3 regions of the Arthrobacter sp. R4-81 genome follow, and region 2 is predicted to be linked to each of the others. Evidence: riboswitches for the same ligand, from Rfam matches in the RefSeq annotation. Region 2 holds a riboswitch; each other region holds the start of a gene.
The links. A riboswitch is a leader RNA that binds a small molecule or an ion and turns the genes downstream of it on or off. The one in region 2 is predicted to bind S-adenosylmethionine.
Positions count from the first base shown of each region.

Region 1: another riboswitch for S-adenosylmethionine. It lies ahead of M1E05_RS08095 (aminotransferase class V-fold PLP-dependent enzyme); the one in region 2 lies ahead of M1E05_RS02525 (DUF1737 domain-containing protein).
Region 3: another riboswitch for S-adenosylmethionine. It lies ahead of metX (homoserine O-acetyltransferase MetX); the one in region 2 lies ahead of M1E05_RS02525 (DUF1737 domain-containing protein).

Region 1 covers NZ_CP096445.1:1,723,708-1,730,379, reverse strand. The annotation lists gene aroA (3-phosphoshikimate 1-carboxyvinyltransferase) at 1-1,173, shown strand, start outside; gene rsgA (ribosome small subunit-dependent GTPase A) at 1,157-2,272, shown strand; gene hisN (histidinol-phosphatase) at 2,350-3,162, shown strand; SAM riboswitch class IV at 3,323-3,436, shown strand; gene M1E05_RS08095 (aminotransferase class V-fold PLP-dependent enzyme) at 3,470-4,891, shown strand; gene M1E05_RS08090 (class I SAM-dependent methyltransferase) at 4,950-5,708, shown strand; gene M1E05_RS08085 (metal-dependent transcriptional regulator) at 5,740-6,453, shown strand; gene M1E05_RS08080 (fluoride efflux transporter FluC) at 6,454-6,672, shown strand, end outside.
Region 2 covers NZ_CP096445.1:542,340-549,011, reverse strand. The annotation lists gene M1E05_RS02545 (chorismate-binding protein) at 1-331, shown strand, start outside; gene cls (cardiolipin synthase) at 360-1,835, opposite strand; gene M1E05_RS02535 (aminodeoxychorismate lyase) at 1,929-2,873, shown strand; gene M1E05_RS02530 (MarR family winged helix-turn-helix transcriptional regulator) at 2,913-3,470, opposite strand; SAM riboswitch class IV at 3,736-3,849, shown strand; gene M1E05_RS02525 (DUF1737 domain-containing protein) at 3,862-4,185, shown strand; gene M1E05_RS02520 (rhodanese-like domain-containing protein) at 4,182-4,592, shown strand; gene M1E05_RS02515 (O-succinylhomoserine sulfhydrylase) at 4,593-5,801, shown strand; gene M1E05_RS02510 (hypothetical protein) at 5,964-6,533, shown strand.
Region 3 covers NZ_CP096445.1:3,198,123-3,204,794, forward strand. The annotation lists gene M1E05_RS14910 (hypothetical protein) at 1-259, shown strand, start outside; gene M1E05_RS14915 (DUF3072 domain-containing protein) at 261-524, opposite strand; gene M1E05_RS14920 (zinc-dependent alcohol dehydrogenase family protein) at 626-1,744, opposite strand; gene M1E05_RS14925 (MFS transporter) at 1,751-3,133, opposite strand; gene metX (homoserine O-acetyltransferase MetX) at 3,314-4,492, opposite strand; SAM riboswitch class IV at 4,505-4,620, opposite strand; gene M1E05_RS14935 (VOC family protein) at 4,773-5,411, shown strand; gene M1E05_RS14940 (CPBP family intramembrane glutamic endopeptidase) at 5,555-6,322, opposite strand; gene M1E05_RS14945 (histidine phosphatase family protein) at 6,403-6,672, shown strand, end outside.

The DNA.
Region 1 (6,672 bases), 1.2 Mb from region 2:
GTTCCCGGAGACAGCGTGTTCGGCCCCGACCTTGAGGTATCGCCCATCACCGGATCCGACGCTGCCGGGGAGGCTTCTATAGATTGCGGCCTCGCGGGTACAGTGATGCGTTTCGTTCCCCCGCTCGCGGCGCTGCGCAACGGCGGCACCCTGTTCGACGGCGACCCGCACGCACGGATACGGCCCATGGGCACCATCATCACGGCTCTTACCTCGCTGGGCGTTACAGTCAGCGGCGAAGCAGACGGGCCGCCGTCGTCCCTGCCGTTTAAGGTTGAAGGGACCGGTCAGGTTCGCGGAGGGCACCTGGTTGTTGATGCCAGCGCCTCCTCACAGTTTGTATCTGCGCTGCTGCTGGTGGGAGCCAGGTTCACCGAAGGCCTCCACCTGGAACACGTCGGCGCCCCTGTCCCCAGCCTTGACCACATCAACATGACGGTTGCAGCACTGCGCGGCGTAGGCGTCTCCGTGGACGATTCCCGCCCGAATCACTGGGTGGTCTCCCCCGGCCCTATCAGTGCCTTCGATCAAAGGATCGAACAGGACCTGTCCAACGCCGGGCCTTTCCTCGCCGCCGCAGTGGCTACGGGTGGAACGGTACGGATTCCCAACTGGCCCGAGGGCACCACGCAGGTCGGCGACATGTGGCGCACCATCCTCCCGGCATTCGGCGCGACTGTCAGTCTGGAGGACGGGACCTTGACCGTCACCGGCGGGACCGAAATCAAGGGCGTCGAATTCAGCGACACGAGCGAGCTTGCCCCAACGGTTGCCGCGCTCTGTGCACTTGCCACCGGTCCGTCCAGGCTCAGCGGCATCGCCCACCTGCGGGGCCATGAGACGGACCGCCTTGCTGCCTTGGTAAGCGAGATCAATGGGCTTGGTGGGGACGTCGAGGAAACACCGGATGGCCTGCTCATTCGGCCCGCTCGGCTCCATCCGGGCATTTTCCACAGTTATGCTGACCACCGCATGGCGACGGCAGGCGCCATTGTGGGTCTCGCCGTCCGTGGCGTGGAAGTCGAAGATATCGCCACCACGGCAAAGACCATGCCTGAATTTCCGCAAATGTGGACTGACATGCTGGCCCAGGGACCTGACTCCGGCTCCGCCACACGCCGTGGACCACGGCACGCCCGGGAAGAGGCTTCCAACGGTGGCACGCAGCACTGAATCGTGGGACGAGTCCGATGTCCGCATTCGTCCGAACAAAAAGGGTTCGCGCCCACGGACGAAGGATCGTCCCAGTCACGATGATGCCGTTATCGGGAGGATCATCACCGTGGACAGGGGACGGTACACCGCTGTAGTGGGCGAAGACTCCGGGAATGAACGGACAGTGGTGGCCGCCCGGGCCAGGGAGCTTCGCCGCTCCCCCGTGGTGGCTGGAGACTTTGTGTCGCTAGTTGGAGACGTTTCGGGAGAGCCTGACACGCTGGCACGGCTGGTCAGGATTCAAGACCGCAAAACGCTCCTGCGCCGCAGCGCCGATGATACCGATCCCATTGAGCGCGCAGTGGTGGCCAATGCCGATCAGCTCGTCATCGTGGTTGCGGCAGCCAACCCGGAGCCACGCACAGGTTTCATTGACCGCGCCCTGGTGGCAGCGTACGACGCCGGCATCGACCCCCTGCTGCTGGTCACCAAAGCCGACGTCAAAGACCCGGCCGAGCTGCTGGCCAACTACCGCCATCTGGACTTTCCGGTCATTATCAGCCGCACCGCTGACTCAGCGGCTTCAGGCATCGATGCCCGCTCGGATGACGGGCTGTCAGCCCGTCTGGACCGTGAAGCAGTCGCGCAGCTGCGCCATCACCTTGACGGCAAAGTCACCGTCATGCTCGGCCACTCGGGCGTTGGCAAGTCCACCATGGTGAATGCCCTCACCGGCGCTGAACGGGCCACCGGAGGGGTCAATGCCGTGACAGGCCGCGGCCGCCACACGTCGTCGTCGGCCCTTGCCTTGAAAGTGACCGGCGCTCCCACGGGAAGCTGGATCATCGACACACCCGGAATCCGCTCCTTCGGCCTGGCCCACGTGGATCCGGACAGGATCCTGCACTCCTTCCCGGACCTTGAGCCTGGGACCGAGGCTTGTGAGCGTGGCTGCAAGCACGACGCCACAGCAGTCAACTGCGGAGTGGATGCCTGGGTGGCCGAAGGCCATGCCGGAGCATCCGGTGCCGCACGGCTCGCTTCGCTCCGGCGCCTCCTCGGCACAGATCCCCGCATGGAAGCACAGGAAACAAAGGAACTCGGCAGCGTCTCCTAAAGGCACGCTGGGTCATATTGGCAGCGTTGCTGCACCGCTTCCGGGCCTGAAGGCCGCCGAGACGGTAGTTTGGAACCATGACCCAACCCGCTTCGAGCTACAACGATGACCTGCGCCTCGCCCACGTCCTGGCTGACTCCGTGGACGACCAGACCATGAGCCGCTTTAAGGCGCTTGACCTTCAGATCGAAACGAAGCCTGATCTGACACCGGTTACAGACGCTGACAAGGCTGCCGAGGAATCCATTCGCGGCCAGCTGTCGCGCTCGCGCCCCCGCGACGCGGTCCTCGGTGAGGAGTTCGGAAGCTCAGGGCACGGTTCCCGTCGCTGGATCATCGATCCCATCGACGGAACAAAGAACTTCGTTCGGGGCGTGCCGGTCTGGGCCACCCTCATCGCGCTCGTGGATGAAGGCGAACCCGTAGTTGGCCTGGTCAGTGCGCCGGCTCTGGGCAAACGCTGGTGGGCAGCCAAAGGCGCGGGGGCATACATGGGCCGATCCCTGGCTGCGGCCACCAGACTGCGTGTCTCAAACGTCTCGGAGCTTTCCGACGCTTCGTTGTCCTACTCCAGCCTGGGTGGCTGGAAGGAACGCGGGAACCTCGATGAGTTTCTGGGATTGACTGAGGAGGTCTGGAGGACAAGGGCGTACGGGGATTTCTGGTCCTATTGCCTGGTTGCCGAGGGTGCAGTGGATATAGCCTGCGAGCCCGAACTGAATCTTTACGACATGGCGGCGCTGGTTCCCATTGTGACCGAAGCGGGCGGGCGGTTCACCTCATTGGAGGGCGACGACGGTCCCTTCGGAGGCAATGCCCTCGCTACCAACTCGATCCTCCACTCAGAGGTGCTCAAGCGGCTCAACCCAAATCTGGACGACCTCTTATAGTAGACCGGCTGACGAATTATCGACGGCGGAACATCCAGCTAAGGGTGTTCCGCCGTCGTTTTGTTCGGTCAAACGGTTGTTTGTCCACCTGCCGTAACAATCGGCTTAACATTCGGATCGACTTTTTTATGGCTGACTGAATGTCTTAAGCTCGATATCAGGTCACGAGTGCCAGCGCTAAACCCCGGTTTGCTGGCCGGCAACCCTCCATTCGCGGTGGGGTGCCCCGGGTGACGACCAGGCCGGTCCGGAACGGACCCGGCAAGCGCGGATCCCGGCTGAGGGGTCCTGTTCGAGTGAGGTCCCGTTGACTACTGCCATTTACTCCCCCGACGCCGCTGCTCACGCTTCTTTTAGCGAACAGCACGTTGCCCTCTCCGTTTCCCGTCGCCCGCTTGCAGCCGTCACCGGGGCGGAAATCCAGGCGCCGCTCATCCAGGGCGGACACATCCGCTACGCCAACCTCGACTACGGCGCGTCGGCACCAGCGCTCTCCGTTGTCTCGGCCTACCTGAACGAGATCCTGCCCTATTACGCGAGTGTCCACCGCGGCGCGGGTTACGCCTCACAGATCAGCACCTCCGTTTATGAGAACTCGCGCAACATTGTTCGCGACTTCGTAGGCGGCCGCTCCGATGATTCCGTGATTTTCACGCGCAACACCACTGATTCGCTAAATCTCCTGGCCGGGTGCCTCCCCGCAGCGGGCGGACAGCACATTGGTGAAGTGCTGTATCTCGACATCGAACACCACGCCAACCTGCTTCCGTGGCAGGGAGTCCCGCACCGCAGCGTCGTGGCAGAGGAGACCCTCGCCGGAACCATCGCCAATCTCCGCGCAGAGCTGGAACAGGGCGACATCAGCCTGCTTGCGGTCACCGGAGCCTCAAACGTCACCGGTGAAATCCTGCCCATTCGCGAACTGGCCGCATTGGCGCACCAATTCGGCGCCCGGATCGTCGTTGACGCGGCCCAGCTTGCTCCGCACCGCCGCATCAACATTGCAGCGGACGACGTCGATTACCTCGCCTTTTCGGGTCACAAGCTCTACGCTCCATTCGGTTCCGGCGTCCTGGTGGGCCGCCCTGACTGGCTCGACGCCGGCACACCCCACCTTGCAGGCGGCGGCGCGGTCCGCGAAGCCAGGCTGGACAGCGTCAGCTGGACGACTGGCCCGGCACGCCATGAGGGCGGCTCCCCCAACGTTCTGGGCGCTGCGACCCTTGCCCGGGCCACCCAGGTCATTGCCGCCCTGGACCAGGACCTGTGGCACGCCCACGAGTCGGCCATCCGTTCCTTCCTCGTCGAAGGGCTGCAGAAGATCGAAGGCGTCACCGTTCACCAGATCTTCAGTGACACCGATTCCGCCACAGACACGATCGGGGTCGTGAATTTCTCGGTGGAGGGCTACGACGCGGGCCTGGTGGCCGCATACTTGTCAGCGGAGCACGGCGTGGGGCTCCGCGACGGCCGTTTCTGCGCCCATCCGCTCCTGAAGCGGCTGGGCCTGCCCTCAGGATCGTTGCGGGCAAGCTTCGGCTTGGGCTCCCGCCTCGAGGACGCCCAGCGGCTGCTTGCGGGCATCGAGGAGCTGCGCCGTACGGGTCTTGGCTGGGACTACGTAGTCGACGCCGGACGCTGGGTGCCGGCAAATGACACCCGCACCTACCCTGAATGGGCACCAAACACCCCGGGAACCGCCGGAGCGGCGCCCTGCATTGAAGACTGACCCGCGCTGAAGAGGTAAATTCAGGGGGTAACCAACAGCCGGCCGGAGGAGAGTACGCGTGGCGCGGGGAGGCCCCAAACTTCATCAGCAGCGCCGCCGCGAACTGGGCATGGCATTCCAGGACGGCGGCGAGCACTACGATCGGGTCCGCCCGAATTACCCTCTTGACTCCGTGGATTGGCTCGTGCCGGCCGCGGCCCATGACGTTGCCGACGTCGGTGCCGGAACCGGTAAGTATACCGAGTTGCTGGCCCAACGCGGCATGCGGGTGACCGCCGTCGATCCTTCCCCGGACATGCTCGGACAGCTGCGCAGGGCGCTGCCCGGCGTAACGGCGCTTGAGGGCACGGCGGAGTCCACCGGACTCGGGGATGCCGCGTTCGACGTCGTAACTGTCGCCCAGGCGTGGCACTGGTGCGATCCCCTGCGGGCCAGCACAGAGGCCGCCCGGATCCTCCGCCCCGAAGGAGTGTTGGGGCTCATCTGGAACCAGCTGGACACTTCCGTGCCGTGGGTGCACCGGCTTTCCCGGATCATGCATGCCGGCGACGTCCTCAAACCACACTTCAGGCCGGTTGTGGGGCCCGAATTTGTCGATCTGGAAAGCCATCTGACGCGCTGGGAGGACCTGCTGACACCCGATGACATTCTTGAACTCACCAAGTCCCGCAGCTATTACCTCGGCGCCTCTGCAGCTGTCCGGGCGAAAGTCATAGCAAATCTCGAGTGGTATCTTCATGAGCACATGGGTCACGCAGCCGGCGTAGCCATCGGCCTCCCCTATTTGACCCAATCCTGGAAGGCCTATAAAGCGTGAGGCTGCAGGACATAGCGGTAGGCTTGGTTCCGTGAAGACCAGTGCGCCATCCTCCTCCATCGAGGACTACGTCAAGGTCATCTACTCCTTTACGGAGTGGCAGGATAAGCCCATCACTTCGTCGCAACTGGCCCAGCGCCTGGGCGTCGCCAACTCCTCAGTCTCGGAAATGGTCCGGAAGCTCAAGGAACAAGGGCTGGTTGACCATAAGCCCTACAGCGCCATTACCCTGACGGACAACGGGGTCAACCTCGCTCTTTCCATGGTCCGGCGGCACCGGCTCATCGAAACCTACCTCGTGCAGGAACTGGGCTACAGCTGGGACGAAGTCCATGACGAAGCGGAGCACCTCGAGCACGCGGTGTCGGACACCTTCATCGAGCGCATGGCGGCAAAGTTGGGGAACCCGCTCCGCGATCCCCACGGAGATCCCATTCCCTCTGCAGACGGTTCGGTCAAAATGCCGCCAGCCCACCGGCTGAGTGAACTGGACGAGGGCCACACCGGCAGAATTACCAGGATCAGCGATGAAAACCCGGAACTCCTGCGGTATCTCTCTTCGGAGGAGATCGATCTTGACGCCAACGTCGAGGTAGTTGGCCGGAAGCCGTTCGGGGGGCCACTCGTCGTGCGGATTGGTTCCGGCGATGTGCGCCGTGAGTTTGACCTGGCTGACGAGATCACCTCAGCCCTGTGGGTCTACAGTGAAACCGCCCATGCGGGCTGCCGGCTGCCGGTCCTCTGAATGCCTTCGTATTGGACAAGCGCTCTGAAGGCTCCGGGATGGAAGGCCTGGCTCGCAGTCGCTGTTGGTGGCCTGGCGGGAAGTGAACTCCGGTACGGGTTGGGTCTCCTCTTCCCCGAGCACCCGGGATCCGTTCCGTGGACAACCCTGGCGATCAACGTAAGTGGCAGCTTTGTGCTGGCGCTCCTGACAACATTGTGGATGGCCCGGCCGCGAACA
Region 2 (6,672 bases):
CCGGGCCGAGGCGGTTGCGGCGTGCTTTCCCGCCGGCTCCATGACGGGCGCTCCGAAAATCAGCACCATGGCCATCCTCGACCGGCTGGAAGAGGCACCGCGCGGCGTGTACTCCGGTGCCATCGGGTACTTTTCCCTCAGTGGCGCCACCGATCTCGCCGTCGCCATCCGAACGCTGGTGATCACAACCGGCGGCGACGGCCGCGCCGAGCTCAGCCTCGGCGTCGGCGGTGCCATCACGGCCGATTCCTCACCGCAGGAGGAGTACGAGGAGATCCGGACCAAGGCGTACGGTGTGCTTTCCACGCTTGGGGCCCAGTTCCCCGGCTAAGCCTCCCCGGACGCAGGCAGGCCCGGGACTACTGCAGGGTCGCCGTTAGCCGCGCCACGTTGTCCACATACTTGACCAGCATGGGCCGCTGCATCCAGTCATCGAGCAGGAGTTCATGCGAGATGTCCCGGTAGGTGTCCTCAACAGCCCGCATCCGGGTGACGATGTCCTGCCCCAGGAGCATCACAGACACTTCGAGGTTCAGTGAAAAGGACCGCATGTCCATGTTGCTGGAGCCAAGGACGGCCACTTCGTCGTCAATGGTGAAGTGCTTGGCGTGCAGCACAAACGGGGCTTTATAAAGATAGATGCGCACGCCGGCTTCCAGCAGCGCCTGGTAGTAGGACCTCTGGGCGTGGTGCACCAGGAGCTGGTCGCCCTTTTCGGAGACGAAGAGTTCGACGGCGACCCCCCGCTGCGCCGCTGTGGTCACCGCATACAGCAGTGAGTCGTCGGGGACGAAGTAAGGGCTGCAGATAGAGATCCGGTGCTGGGCGGAATAGATGAGGGTGTTGAAGAGCCGCAGGTTGTTTTCGGTGCTGAACCCCGGGCCGCTGGGCACCACCTGGGCGGTCACGGTCCCGGGTGAGAGTTCCGGCGGGTGGGCCAGCTGATCCTCCAGGGAATCGTCTGTTTCACTCAGCCAGTCCGTGGCGAACACCACGTTCAGTGTGGTGACAATCGGGCCGCGCAGGCACGTCATCAGCTCTACCCATTCGCGGCCGACTTTGCGGTGCCGGGGATTGTTGTATGACGGCTCGATCAGGTTCTGGGATCCGGTGAAAGCCACTTCGCCGTCGATCACCATGATTTTGCGGTGGTTGCGGAGATCCGGCCGCCGCCATTGTCCGTGGACCGGACGCAGCGGCAGCATGGGGCGCCACTGGATCTTGCTCTCGTTGAGCCGTCTTATGAGCTTCCGGTATCCGTTGATGCGCAAGGTGCCGAGATGGTCGAACAGGACGCGGACCTCAACACCCCGCTCCGCCGCTTCGACCAGGGCCTCGAAGAGGTCTTCGGTCACATGGTCAGTGCTCATGATGTAGAACTCGGCGTTGACGAAGACCTTGGCCTGGCGCACGGCTGCGGTCATTGCCTTGATTGAGTCCGGATAGCCTGGCAGCAGCTCCACACTGTTGCCGTCCACCATGGGCAGCGAGCCAAGTTTACGGTTGAGCTCCGCGGCTGAGCCGACCCACTCGGGGCCGGAATACCGGCTCGCGAGGGTGGCCAATTGCGATGTGCCGGCCTGGATCCGCTTGTTCACCGCTTCCTGCTGTGCCCTGCGTCGGCGCGAAAGCCTGAAATTGCCAAAAAGCAGGAAAAGCACGAGGCCCAGCACAGGCACAAAGAAGATACCCAGCAGCCAGGCCATGGCCGTCGTGGGGCGACGGTTCCCGGGGATGATTCCAACGGCCAGGACGCGGATCACCAGGTCAAGCAGGCTCAGGAACAAGATGAGCCAAGGTGGCAACGTGCCAGCCAACGGAAACGGCCACAGCAAAATGAACCCCCATAGTCCACAGCCCGCCGGACCTGTTCCAGAGCGGGCAATGTCCACAGCCTATCCCGCAGCAGCCCCCACTAAGCTGGAGGCATGACTTCTGCTGCTCCCGCCACGGTGCTGGTGTTCCTTGATCCCGAGTTCCCCAGCGGCCGGATTGCGGACGCCTCACAGCCGCAACTGATGGCTACGGACCAGGGAGCCACCCGCGGCGATGGCGTCTTCGAGTCCCTCCTCGCTGTAGCGGGACATCCCCGGAAGCTGCAGGCGCACCTGAACCGGCTGGAGAGCTCCGCCGGGCTCCTGGACCTTCACATCCCGGGCCAGGATACGTGGCGGTTGGCCATCGCGACGGCATTGACGGAGTACCGCGCGAAGCATCCTGCCGTTGAACCGGTGGAAGAGGAAGCAGTGGTGAAGCTCCTGGTAACACGTGGCGTCGAAGGCTCGTCCGGTCCCACCTGCTGGGTCCAGGTGTCACCAGTGCCCGCCACCGGCCGTCGTCAGCGTGAAACCGGCGTGGACGTTATCCTGCTGGATCGGGGCTATGACAGCGAAGCGGGTGAGCGTGCCCCATGGCTGCTCCTCGGAGCAAAGACCCTGTCCTACGCCGTCAATATGGCGGCCCTGCGGTACGCCCACAGGCAGGGCGCCGACGACGTCATCTTTACATCAGCTGACGGCCGGGTCTTGGAGGGTCCCACCTCCACCGTGCTGCTCGCCCAGATTCAAACGATCGACGACGACGGCGGCGTCAGTCGCACAGTCAAGCGGCTTGTCACGCCCCAACTGGACAGCGGGATCCTCCCGGGCACTTCCCAGGGCGCGCTTTTCACGGCCGCCAAGACTGCGGGCTGGGAGCTGGGCTATGGCCCGCTGGAACCGCAGGACCTGCTGGATGCCGACGCCGTCTGGCTGATTTCCAGCATCCGCCTCCTGGCGCCGGTCAACCACATTGACGGCAAGGAAATCGGGACCCCGGCGCTCCGCAAACAACTCACGGCGGAACTCAGCGAGCTTTTCGCGGGGACTGAATAGGGCCTGTCCAAGGCAAGGTCCGGCGACGGAGAAGTGTCGTCAGGAAGGACCTTGTGGCGGCTCGTCCTGCTCCTTGGAGTCCTCGGAGACCGGCTCTTGATGGGTCTTCGCTGGGGGCTCGCGGCGTACTTCCGCTAAGGCCTGGGGTCCAGTCCGTATGTCCGGAATCGGGCCCGGCCGGTCCGGAAAAAAATCAATGACACGGGCCAGTTCATCGTGAAGGGACCGGCGGCGCGAAATGCCAGGAGGAAGGGCGTCCCGTTCGGCCTGCCGCGCGGCGTCCAGCGCCCTGCGTCCGGCTTCGGTAATGGCTACATCTATGCTGCGGCGGTCCACGGGGCTGCGGGAGCGTGTCACCAGGCCGCTCGCTTCAAGCCGCGCCAGCACTTTGCCCAGGCTTTGGCTCTGCACTTTGATTTGAGCTGCCAGCCTTTCCTGATTCAGTGGGCCGCCGTCGAGGCACTGGAGAGCTATGACTGCCGCGTGGGTAAGCCCTAAGGCTGCCAGCGCACGGTCCTGCCGTCGTTCGACGAGCCGTGCCGCCATAGACAGCAGCTGATGCGTGCTCCAGGTATTGGCGTCCTGATTCCGAATCATCCGTCCAGCCCTCCTCCTGGTTGCGATTCTTGCTGCCATGGGCAGAACCCTCAGCGCATACCATCCAACGCTCTACCATAAGCATGCTTACTATCCCTATGGCAAGTATGCTTATCAACTCTTTGCAGCCGACCCCGGTCAACCCCTTGCGTCTACGCCGAAATTTCCTGGGATCCAAAATGGCAGTGGTGGACATGTCCACCCGTTACGGAACATGACGACGACGGCGGTGCAGGCCGCCGTCGTAAGTGTTACTTTTTTGAGGAGTAATGAGAACCGGCGCCAAGCCCTGACTTGCCGGTCGGCAACCCTCCTCCCACGGCGGGGTGCCTCAGGTGAATACTCGGCATTCGACCCCATCGAGCTGCAAGCGTGAGAGAAGGAGACCCTCGTGTCTGACGCACCTGCCCAAACCATTCCGGCCCCCAGCGCCCAAGCTGCCGCTTCGGAAGAAAAACTGACCTACCGGCTGATTACCGGCCCGGATGACCGCAGCTTCTGCGAGCGGATCTCCACTGCCCTGGGCGAGGGCTACGTGCTGCACGGAAGCCCGGCCGCCACCTACAACGGCATCAACGTCATCGTGGCGCAAGCACTCGTGCTCCCCACGGCCATAGCCAGCGCCGATGCCGCAGTTGCCACCGCTGTTGACCGTCTTGAAGCCGACGAAACCGCTGACGACGACGCCCAAGACGCATTTGAGGGGCACGCATGAGCTACGCAGGAGACCTCACACCTGAAGACGCCTGGGCCAAACTCGAAGCCGGTGCCATCCTTGTGGACGTCCGCACCGAGGGCGAATGGGCCCACATCGGCATCCCCGAGACCAAAGCGACGGAGAACGATCCTCTGTTCATTTCCTGGTCCTTCCCCGGCGGAGTGCCGAACCCGGATTTCATCGACCAACTCAAGCAGCAGGCCCCGGAAGATGCCGGCGTCGAGCTCGTTTTCCTTTGTCGCTCCGGCCAGCGCTCCATCTCGGCAGCCATCGCCGCCACGCAAGCGGGCTACACCTCGTACAACATCCTGGAAGGGTTCGAAGGCGAGCCCGACCGCTACGGCGAGCGCACCGTCAACGGCTGGAAGAACCGCGGCCTTCCCACCAACCTTGGAAAGAACTAAGTGACCTTCAACCCTGACGCCGCTGGCTGGAGCCCTGACACCCAGGCTGTTCGCGGCGGGCTCGACCGTACCAACTTCCAGGAGACTGCTGAGCCGGTTTTCCTCAATTCCGGCTTCGTCTACGAGTCTGCGGCTGCAGCCGAGCGCGCCTTCACTGGTGAGGACGAACGCTTCGTCTACTCGCGCTACGGCAATCCGTCCGTGGCAACCTTCCAGGAACGCCTGCGGCTGTTGGAAGGAACCGAAGCATGCTTTGCGACGGCGTCCGGCATGTCCGCAGTCTTCACAGCGCTCGGCGCGCTCCTGGCTGCAGGTGACAGGGTGGTGGCGGCCCGCTCGCTGTTTGGTTCCTGCTTTGTGATCCTCAACGAGATCCTGCCGCGCTGGGGCGTAGAGACTGTCTTCGTCGACGGCCCGGACCTGGAGCAGTGGCGTGAGGCATTGTCCGTGCCCACCACCGCCGTTTTCTTTGAATCACCCTCCAATCCCATGCAGGAAATTGTGGACATCGCGGCCGTCAGCGAACTGGCGCACGCCGCGGGCGCAACCGTCGTCGTCGACAACGTATTTGCCACTCCCCTGCTGCAGCGCTGTGGAGACCTCGGCGCGGATGTCATAGTTTACTCCGGCACCAAGCACATTGACGGCCAGGGCAGGGTACTGGGCGGCGCCATCATGGGAACCAAGGAATTCATCGACGGCCCCGTGAAGCAGCTCATGCGGCACACCGGCCCTTCGCTGTCCTCCTTCAACGCCTGGGTGCTGACCAAGGGCCTTGAAACCATGGCGCTGCGCGTCAACCACTCCTCCGCCTCAGCGCTTCGCCTCGCCGAATGGCTGGAGCAGCAGCCGGGCGTCAGCTGGGTCAAGTACCCGCTGCTGAAGTCGCACGCACAGTACGAGCTCGCGGCCAAGCAGATGAAGGCCGGCGGAACGGTGCTGACCCTGGAGCTGAACCCCTCGGCGGGGCGCACCGCCAAGGACGCGGCGTTTGCCCTCCTTGACGCCCTGGGAATCATCGACATCTCCAACAACCTCGGCGATTCCAAATCCCTCATCACGCACCCTGCCACCACAACCCACCGCGCGATGGGACCGGAAGGCCGGGCTGCCATCGGATTGACGGACGGCGTGGTGCGGCTTTCTGTGGGGCTGGAAGATGCAGACGACCTCATCGGCGACCTGGAGCAGGCACTCAAGCAGGTCTGAGGCCATAGCTATGGTGGCGGTACCGGCCGCCGCTTGTGTTGGTTTGTTTCCCGGCTTCAAAACCTGCCGCCCTCCCCACGCAGGTGCTGCAGTTCCTGGCCGTCAGCACGAAGGGCATTCGGTGTTCAGCGATACTCAGATCGTTCGATAAAGGGAGAACCAATGCAGACCGGACAAAACATTGCAGCCGAAGAGCAACGCACCTCGGCCACAGCCTCACAGGAGCCAGCAGCCAGCAGCGCACCACTGGCGCCCGCAGCTGCCCGCCCCCTCGCAGTCGTCAGGATCGTGCTTGGAAGTGTTTTTCTTTGGGCATTCCTGGACAAGGCTTTCGGGCTCGGCTTTGCCACTTCGTCCGGGAAGGCCTGGATCGCCGGTGGCTCGCCCACTGCGGGCTACCTCGGCAGCTTAAAGGGTTCGTTCTCCGGAATATTCCAGGCCCTGGCCGGTTCGCCTGTCGTGGATTGGCTCTTTATGCTCGGACTCCTGGGCCCGGGAACCGCACTGGTTCTGGGGATAGCACTCCGCACCGCGGCGGCCGGCGGGACCCTTCTTCTTGGCCTGATGTGGCTGTCATCCCTGCCGCTCCAGAACAATCCCCTCATTGACGAACACGTTGTGTACGCCGCGGTCATCATAGCCCTGGCCGCAGCGCGCGCCGGGGACACCTGGGGCCTGGGCCAGCAGTGGTCCGCCCTCATCAAGAACCCGTCGCTACGCTGGCTGCGTTGACAGCTTCGCCCGCTGCAAAGAGAACCAGCAACAGATGCAGGCTCCTGACTTCAGGGCCTGCATCTGTTCTGCCCCACTACGCTCGTTTCATGAAACCGCATCGGATTGTGGGGGAATGAGCTGGGAATGTATAACAGCT
Region 3 (6,672 bases), 1.7 Mb from region 2:
CGGCGGCTACCAGGCTCCCGGCCAGCCCGGTCAGCCCGCGCAGCCCGGCCAGGTGCCTTTCGAGGACAGCCCGGAGTATCGGGAGTGGCTGGCCCGCCAACAGCCCCAGCAGCCTTCCGCCCCGGAAACCCCGCCGCCGCCGTCGGCCCCGCAGGGATACCGGGCACGAAAACTGGCTGAACTGGATCAGCAGTACAGCAATGGTGAGATCGCCATGGAGGAGTACATGGCCCGCCGGGCAGAGATCATGAAGGGCTAAGCTAGTTTGGCCGCTTGCCCCCGGCAACGTCGCCACCCGAAACCCGGCCGCTCTTGTTCTGCAGCCTGTCGATGTGCTTCGAGGCCGCTGCCTTGCTGATATTGGCCGGGATCTCTTCGCCGGCCTCCCTCGCCAAGGTGTCCAGATAGCTGCGCTGAGCCGCTGTCATTGGTTCATCACCCGTGACCCAGTCCTCTGGATCGCGGTCCATTCCTGCTCCGGGTTCCGGAACCGGGCTGCCCAGAGTCTCGTCGTCCTTGTCCATAAAAACACTTTAGGACAAGCAACAATCCCGGTGTAGAGGCCTCGTTGCCATGCTCTGAAGACGGTCCGGCAGCGCTTCTCTGCAACGCGTCTGGAGCGCACCTAAGCCCGGAACAGCCTCCTGATGACGGTGCCTGCAGAGAGGGCGTCCAGTCCCTCGTTGATCTCCTCGAGCGGTTTGGTGTCTGTGTGGAGCAGCTCGACCGGGAGCTTCCCTTCCCGCCAGAAACCGAGGTAGCGGGGGATGTCACGTTCCGGGACGGAATCTCCCATATAGGAGCCGAGCAGTCGTTTCCCTGCCCCCGCAAACTGCAACGCCGGGACAGCCAGCTCTGCCGACGGATGCGGCAATCCAACCGACACGACTGCCCCTCCCCTGGTCAGCAGGTCAAGGCACGCACCCATCACCGCTGCCGAACCGACGGCCTCAACGGCCACGTCCACTCCATCCCCCGTGGCCTCCTCGACGAGCCGTGCCGCCTCTTCAGGGGTGCCGGCCGCCGTCGCCCCGCAGTCCCTGGCGATCTGGTGCTTTCCCGGGTTCGGGTCTATGGCGATGATGTGCGCGGCGTCGGCCAGCCGGGCAGCCATTACGGCTGACAGGCCAACTGCACCAAGCCCAACGACGGCGACCGACTGTCCCGGCGTCGCTTCCGCTGTGTTGAGCACCGCCCCCATTCCCGTCAGTACAGCGCATCCGAACATGGCTGCAACGGTGTCCGGAACGTCCTCGGGGATGACCACCGCGGACTCCCGTGCAACCACCGCATAATCGGCGAAGGCCGAAACCCCGAGGTGATGGTTGATCCGTTCTCCGGAGGCGGTCCTCAGCAAGGCACCGCCGTGGAGGAGGTCCCCGGAGCCATTGACTTCCGCCGCGCGGTGACACAGTGCCGGCCGGCCTGCCAGGCAGGCGCGGCAGGAACCGCAACTGGGAACGAATACGAGCACCACGTGGTCCCCGACACTGACATCTGCTATACCCGGCCCGAGGGCCACCACCCGCCCTACCGCCTCATGGCCGAGAGCCATAGGTAAAGGCCTGACGCGCGACCCGTCCACCACTGAAAGGTCAGAGTGGCAAAGGCTCGAGCACGTAATGGCCACACCGATCTCACCGGCCCTGGGTTCCGGTTGGTCCAGCTCCTCAATTCTCAGGGTGTTTGCCTCGGTGTGAGCGGTGCCGGGCGGAACTGTTGCATGGAGGACGGCCGCGCGCATCAGGTCCTACTTTCGTCCGGCTGCCAGCAGATCCGCTGTTCCCCTGGCATCGGCGGCATCAACGTCCAGCAGGGAGATCCCGCGGGTCTCTTTCAGGACGAGTACGGCAACGGCCGTCACCAGGCATGCACCCATGAGGTACAGGGCTACCGGAGTGGAGGAGCCGAAGGCGTTCAGCAGGGACGTGGCGATAATCGGGGCGAGCGAGCCGGCCACAATCGAGGTTACCTGGTAGCCAAGGGACACTCCGGAGTAGCGCATCCGCGTGGGGAACATCTCCGCCATGATGGCAGGTTGTCCGGCGTACATGAGGGCGTGGAAGAGCAGGCCGATGGTGATCGCGGAAAGGATGATGAGGTCGTTCGCCGTATCCATCATCGGGAAGGCAAAGAATCCCCAGGTGCCGCCCAGGATCGCTCCGGCCAGGTAGACGGGACGGCGGCCGAAGGCGTCCGACAGCTTCCCGACGAGCGGCACGGCGCAGAAGTGTACGAAGTGGGCAACCAGGAGAAGGAGCAGGATCCGTGACGTGTCTGTCTGGACAACCACCTTCAGGTACGTGATGGAGAACGTCACCACGAGGTAGTACAGGATGTTCTCCGCGAAGCGCAGGCCCATGGCGGTAAAGACACCACGGGGATAGCGGCGGAACACCTCGGCCACGCCGTAGCCCTTTTTCTCGACGGCTACTTCTTTACGGGCCTCGAGGAAGATGGGAGCGTCGCTGACTTTGGTTCGGATGTAGTAGCCGACGACGACGATCACCGCGGACAACCAGAACGCTACGCGCCATCCCCAGCCCAAGAAGTCAACGGACGACAGCACTGCCGAGAGCGTGAAAAGCACACCGGTGGCGAGCAGGTTGCCCACCGGCACGGCAGCTTGGGGCCAGCTGGACCAGAAGCCACGGGACGCGCTGGGGCTGTGCTCTGCGACGAGAAGCACGGCCCCTCCCCATTCCCCGCCTACAGCGAAACCTTGGACGAAGCGAAGGAAGACGAGCAGCGCCGGCGCCCAGTAGCCGATCTCGCCGAAAGTGGGAAGGCAGCCCATCAGGAAGGTGGATACGCCCACCAGGATGATGCTCAGCTGCAGGAGCTGCTTCCGGCCGAACTTGTCGCCGAAGTGGCCAAACACAATTCCGCCGATGGGGCGTGCAATGAAGCCGACAGCGTAGGTGACGAAGGCTGCGATGATGCCGTCCAGTTCCGTGCCCGAGTTCGGGAAGAACATCTTGCCGAAGACGAGGGTGGCGGCTGAGGCGTAGAGGAAGAACTCATACCACTCCACCACAGTCCCGGCCATGGAGGCGGTGACAACTTTTTTGAGCCCTGAAGCTTTGATATCAGTTTCTTCTAAACGCCTTGCGGCGGAGTTTTCCGTACTCATGATGCGAACTCCTTCAGCGTCTACATCGACGCCACGTGGAACCATTCGAAGGCGGACGCTGGTGACCTGCACCACGAACCGCCGGATTCATCGAGTATGGCCTCACATCAGTGCAGGCTCAACGGCGAAAAGTGCAGACATGCTCTGCAAAAATGCAGAAACTCTGCGCTCGAGGCCTGCCTAGGGAAAGAAGCTCCTGCGCAGCTCTTCGCTGAGCTGCCCGATCTCCGTGAGGAAACCGTCATGGCCAATCGGTGCCTCAATGACGTGGACGGGAACGTCGCCCGGCAGCGCCTGGGCAAGCTCGTGGGACTGTGCAGGAAAGTACAGCCGGTCCGTGTCAACCGCCGCCACAAAGAACTGGGCGGTCGCGGCAGACAACGCGTCCTTGAGTGGGCCGCGCCCCCGGCAGACGTCGTGGCTCATGAGCGCCTCGGTGATGGCAATGTAGCTGTTGGCGTCAAAACGCTTTACCAGCTTGCTGCCCTGGTGGTCCAGATAACTTTCCACCTGGTACCGGCCACGCTCCCCCAACGACACTGCCTGCAGCGGGCTTTCGCCACGCTGGGCATCCCGGCTGAATCTCGTGTCCAGTTCAGCAGCTGAACGGTAGGTGATGTGGGCGATGCGTCGGGCAAGGGCGAGCCCTGCTTCGGGCTCGGGCCCACCGTAGTAGTCCCCGCCGTTGAAATTCACGTCCTGTCGGATGGCAAGAGTCTGAGCCTGGGCAAAAGCGATCTGCTCTGCGGTGCTGCGCGCGCCGATGGAGATCACTCCACAGCGCTGCACCCGACCCGGATGGCTGACAGCCCACTCAAGGGCACGGGCACCGCCGAGGGAGCCGCCCAGCACGGCATACCAGCTGCCGATGCCCAAGGCGTCAGCAAGGCGCGCTTCCGCCGCCGTCGTATCCCGCAGCGTCACCAGCGGGAAGCGTGAGCCCCAAGGACGGCCATCGGGTGCCACCGTCGAGGGTCCCGTGGACCCGTAACAGCCACCGAGGATATTGATGGAGACGACGAAGAACTTGTCGGTGTCAACGGGGGCTCCCGGACCCGCCAGCTGTTCCCACCAGCCTTCCTCCTCGCTCTCACCGCGGGTAACATGCGTGCTCCCGGTAAGGGCATGCTGGATCAGGACAGCGTTGGAGCCATCACTGTTGAGGGTTCCCCAGGTTTCGTAGGCCAACGTGACGTCGGGAAGGTGGCCCCCGGCTTCGAGTTTGAGGCCGCCGATGGTGAGAAACCGGACAGTCCCGTCCGGAACGCTCTTCGGATGCGCAACGGGTTCCGTTGCAGGCAGTTCGGTTCCGGGCAGTTGGATTCCGGGTACGCCGGTGCGGTTGACGGCAATCGTCATAAGAGGACCTTTTCTACGCGCTTGCCTGCCATCAGCTGACTGACAGGCCAGGTCTTCACCCGGGGCACCCCACCGCGGAAGGAGGGTTGCCGGCCAGCAAGCCGGGGCTGTCGCTGGCACTCATGACCTTTTCAAAGTCTACGGAGAACGGTGCCGTAATAGCGAAGATTGTGACAGCAATATGACTCAGGAGGACAAAGGGCGACGACGACGCGCGATAGTAGCGCAGTTAGGTGACCCTAAGCTGAGAGGCCCATCACAAAGTGCCAAGATGAAGGCTATGCGCATGGATCACGTCTCTTACGCCTGTGAAAACGATGGCCTCGCGGCCACTACCGAACGAATTTCGTCCGCCTTGGGCGTCGAAGCTGTGAAAGGCGGGGTACATCCCCGCTTTGGAACCCGGAACATGATCATCCCGCTCGCCGGGCACAAATACCTTGAAGTCGTGGAGGTCCTTGACCACCCGGCATCAGATAAAGCACCCTTCGGACAGGCCGTCCGGGCCCGCTCGGCGGCTGGCGGGGGCTGGATGGGCTGGTGCGTCGAAGTAGACGACCTGGCGCCGTTCGAGGAGCGGCTTGGCCGTGCGGCCGTCAATGGAAACCGTAAATTCCCGGACGGACGCGAACTCGTTTGGAAGCAAATAGGCATCCTGGGACTCATCGCCGATCCCCAGGTTCCCTACATGCTCAAGTGGGAAGGTGACCCGTCACTGCACCCGTCCAACGCGTACCCAAGCAGCGTCAAGATGTCCAGCCTCACCATTGCCGGATCAGCCGAGCGGGTCACCGAATGGCTGGGTGAGCCCGTGGAGAGGCCTCTTGAAGACGTCGCCGTAAACTGGCTCGCACCGCACGGAACGCCGGGGATTCTGTCCGTCACGTTCGAAACCCCCATCGGAGCAGTCACCATCTGATCCAGCCACTGTGGGGAGGCTACCTCGTTCTTTGGAGAGAGCTCCCCCATATCCACGGGCAAAGTCTGCCCACAATACTTCGGCCGCCAACAGCGGGTGCCAATGACGTCACTTGCTGATGGTGGCCGAATTCCTTTAAGCCCTTACCCCAGCCCGATTGCCTTGCCAAAGAGACTGAAGCCCACGAAGGCCACTATGTCCAGCAGGGCGTGGGCAATGACGAGGGGCATTACCCTGCGCGTCCGGGTGTACAGCCATGCGAACACAGCTCCCATCACCGCGTTGCCGATGAAGGGGCCAAAGCCCTGGTACAGGTGGTAGCTTCCACGGAGCACGGCGCTGGTGAAGATGGCCAGCGGCACGCTCCAGCCGAACTTCCCGAGCCGGTTGAGCAGATACCCCACCACGATGACTTCCTCGACGATCCCGTGCCGGATGGCAGAGAGGATCAGAACCGGGACGGTCCACCAGTAGTCGTCAAGGGCGCTCGGGATGATGGCGGTGGTGATGCCCAGTTGCCTGCCGACGGCATAGAGCGCCAGCGAGGGGATGCCGATCAAGGCGGCGAGTCCCACCCCTTGCAGCAGGTCCTTCCCCGGCCGGGCCAGGTCGAAGCCCAGCTTGCCGAACGCGGACTGTCCCCGAAGGCCTGCGGGCCGTTGTTCTGTGAGGAAGTAGAAGACCAGGAGCACCGGCACCAGGGCAAAGGCAATGTCCAGCAATTGGTAGGTCAGGTCGAAGTATTCCCGCGTACTTTGGGAACGGTTGAGGGTGGACGTGCCCTGGGCCAGCGGCGCCTGGCTCATCTTGTCCAGCAGCTGCACCACTGAGTAAACGGCGGACTGGCCCAGGGAGAGGCCCAGGACAATCAACACTTCAATCCGCAGACGACGGCGGGATGGCACCAGCATGTTCCTATCTTGCATGCATTTGCTGGTTCTTTCCTGTACCCACCCGGTACAAGCCGGACCTGCCCCTATGCTTGAGGCTTATGAGCGCGCCCGGGAAAATCATCATGATCCGGCATGGCCAGTCGGCTGCCAACGCCGATACCTCGATCTACAACCGTGTGCCCGATTACCGCATCCCCCTCACGCTTGCAGGACTGGAGCAGGCCAGGAAGGCCGGGGACGATGTGCGCCGTCAGCTCGACGGTCAGCAGGTGTGCGTCTATGTCTCTCCTTACCTCCGGGCCTATCAGACCCTCGAGGCGCTGAACCTGGGCAACCTCGTTGAGCGCGTCATTGAGGAGCCCCGGCTA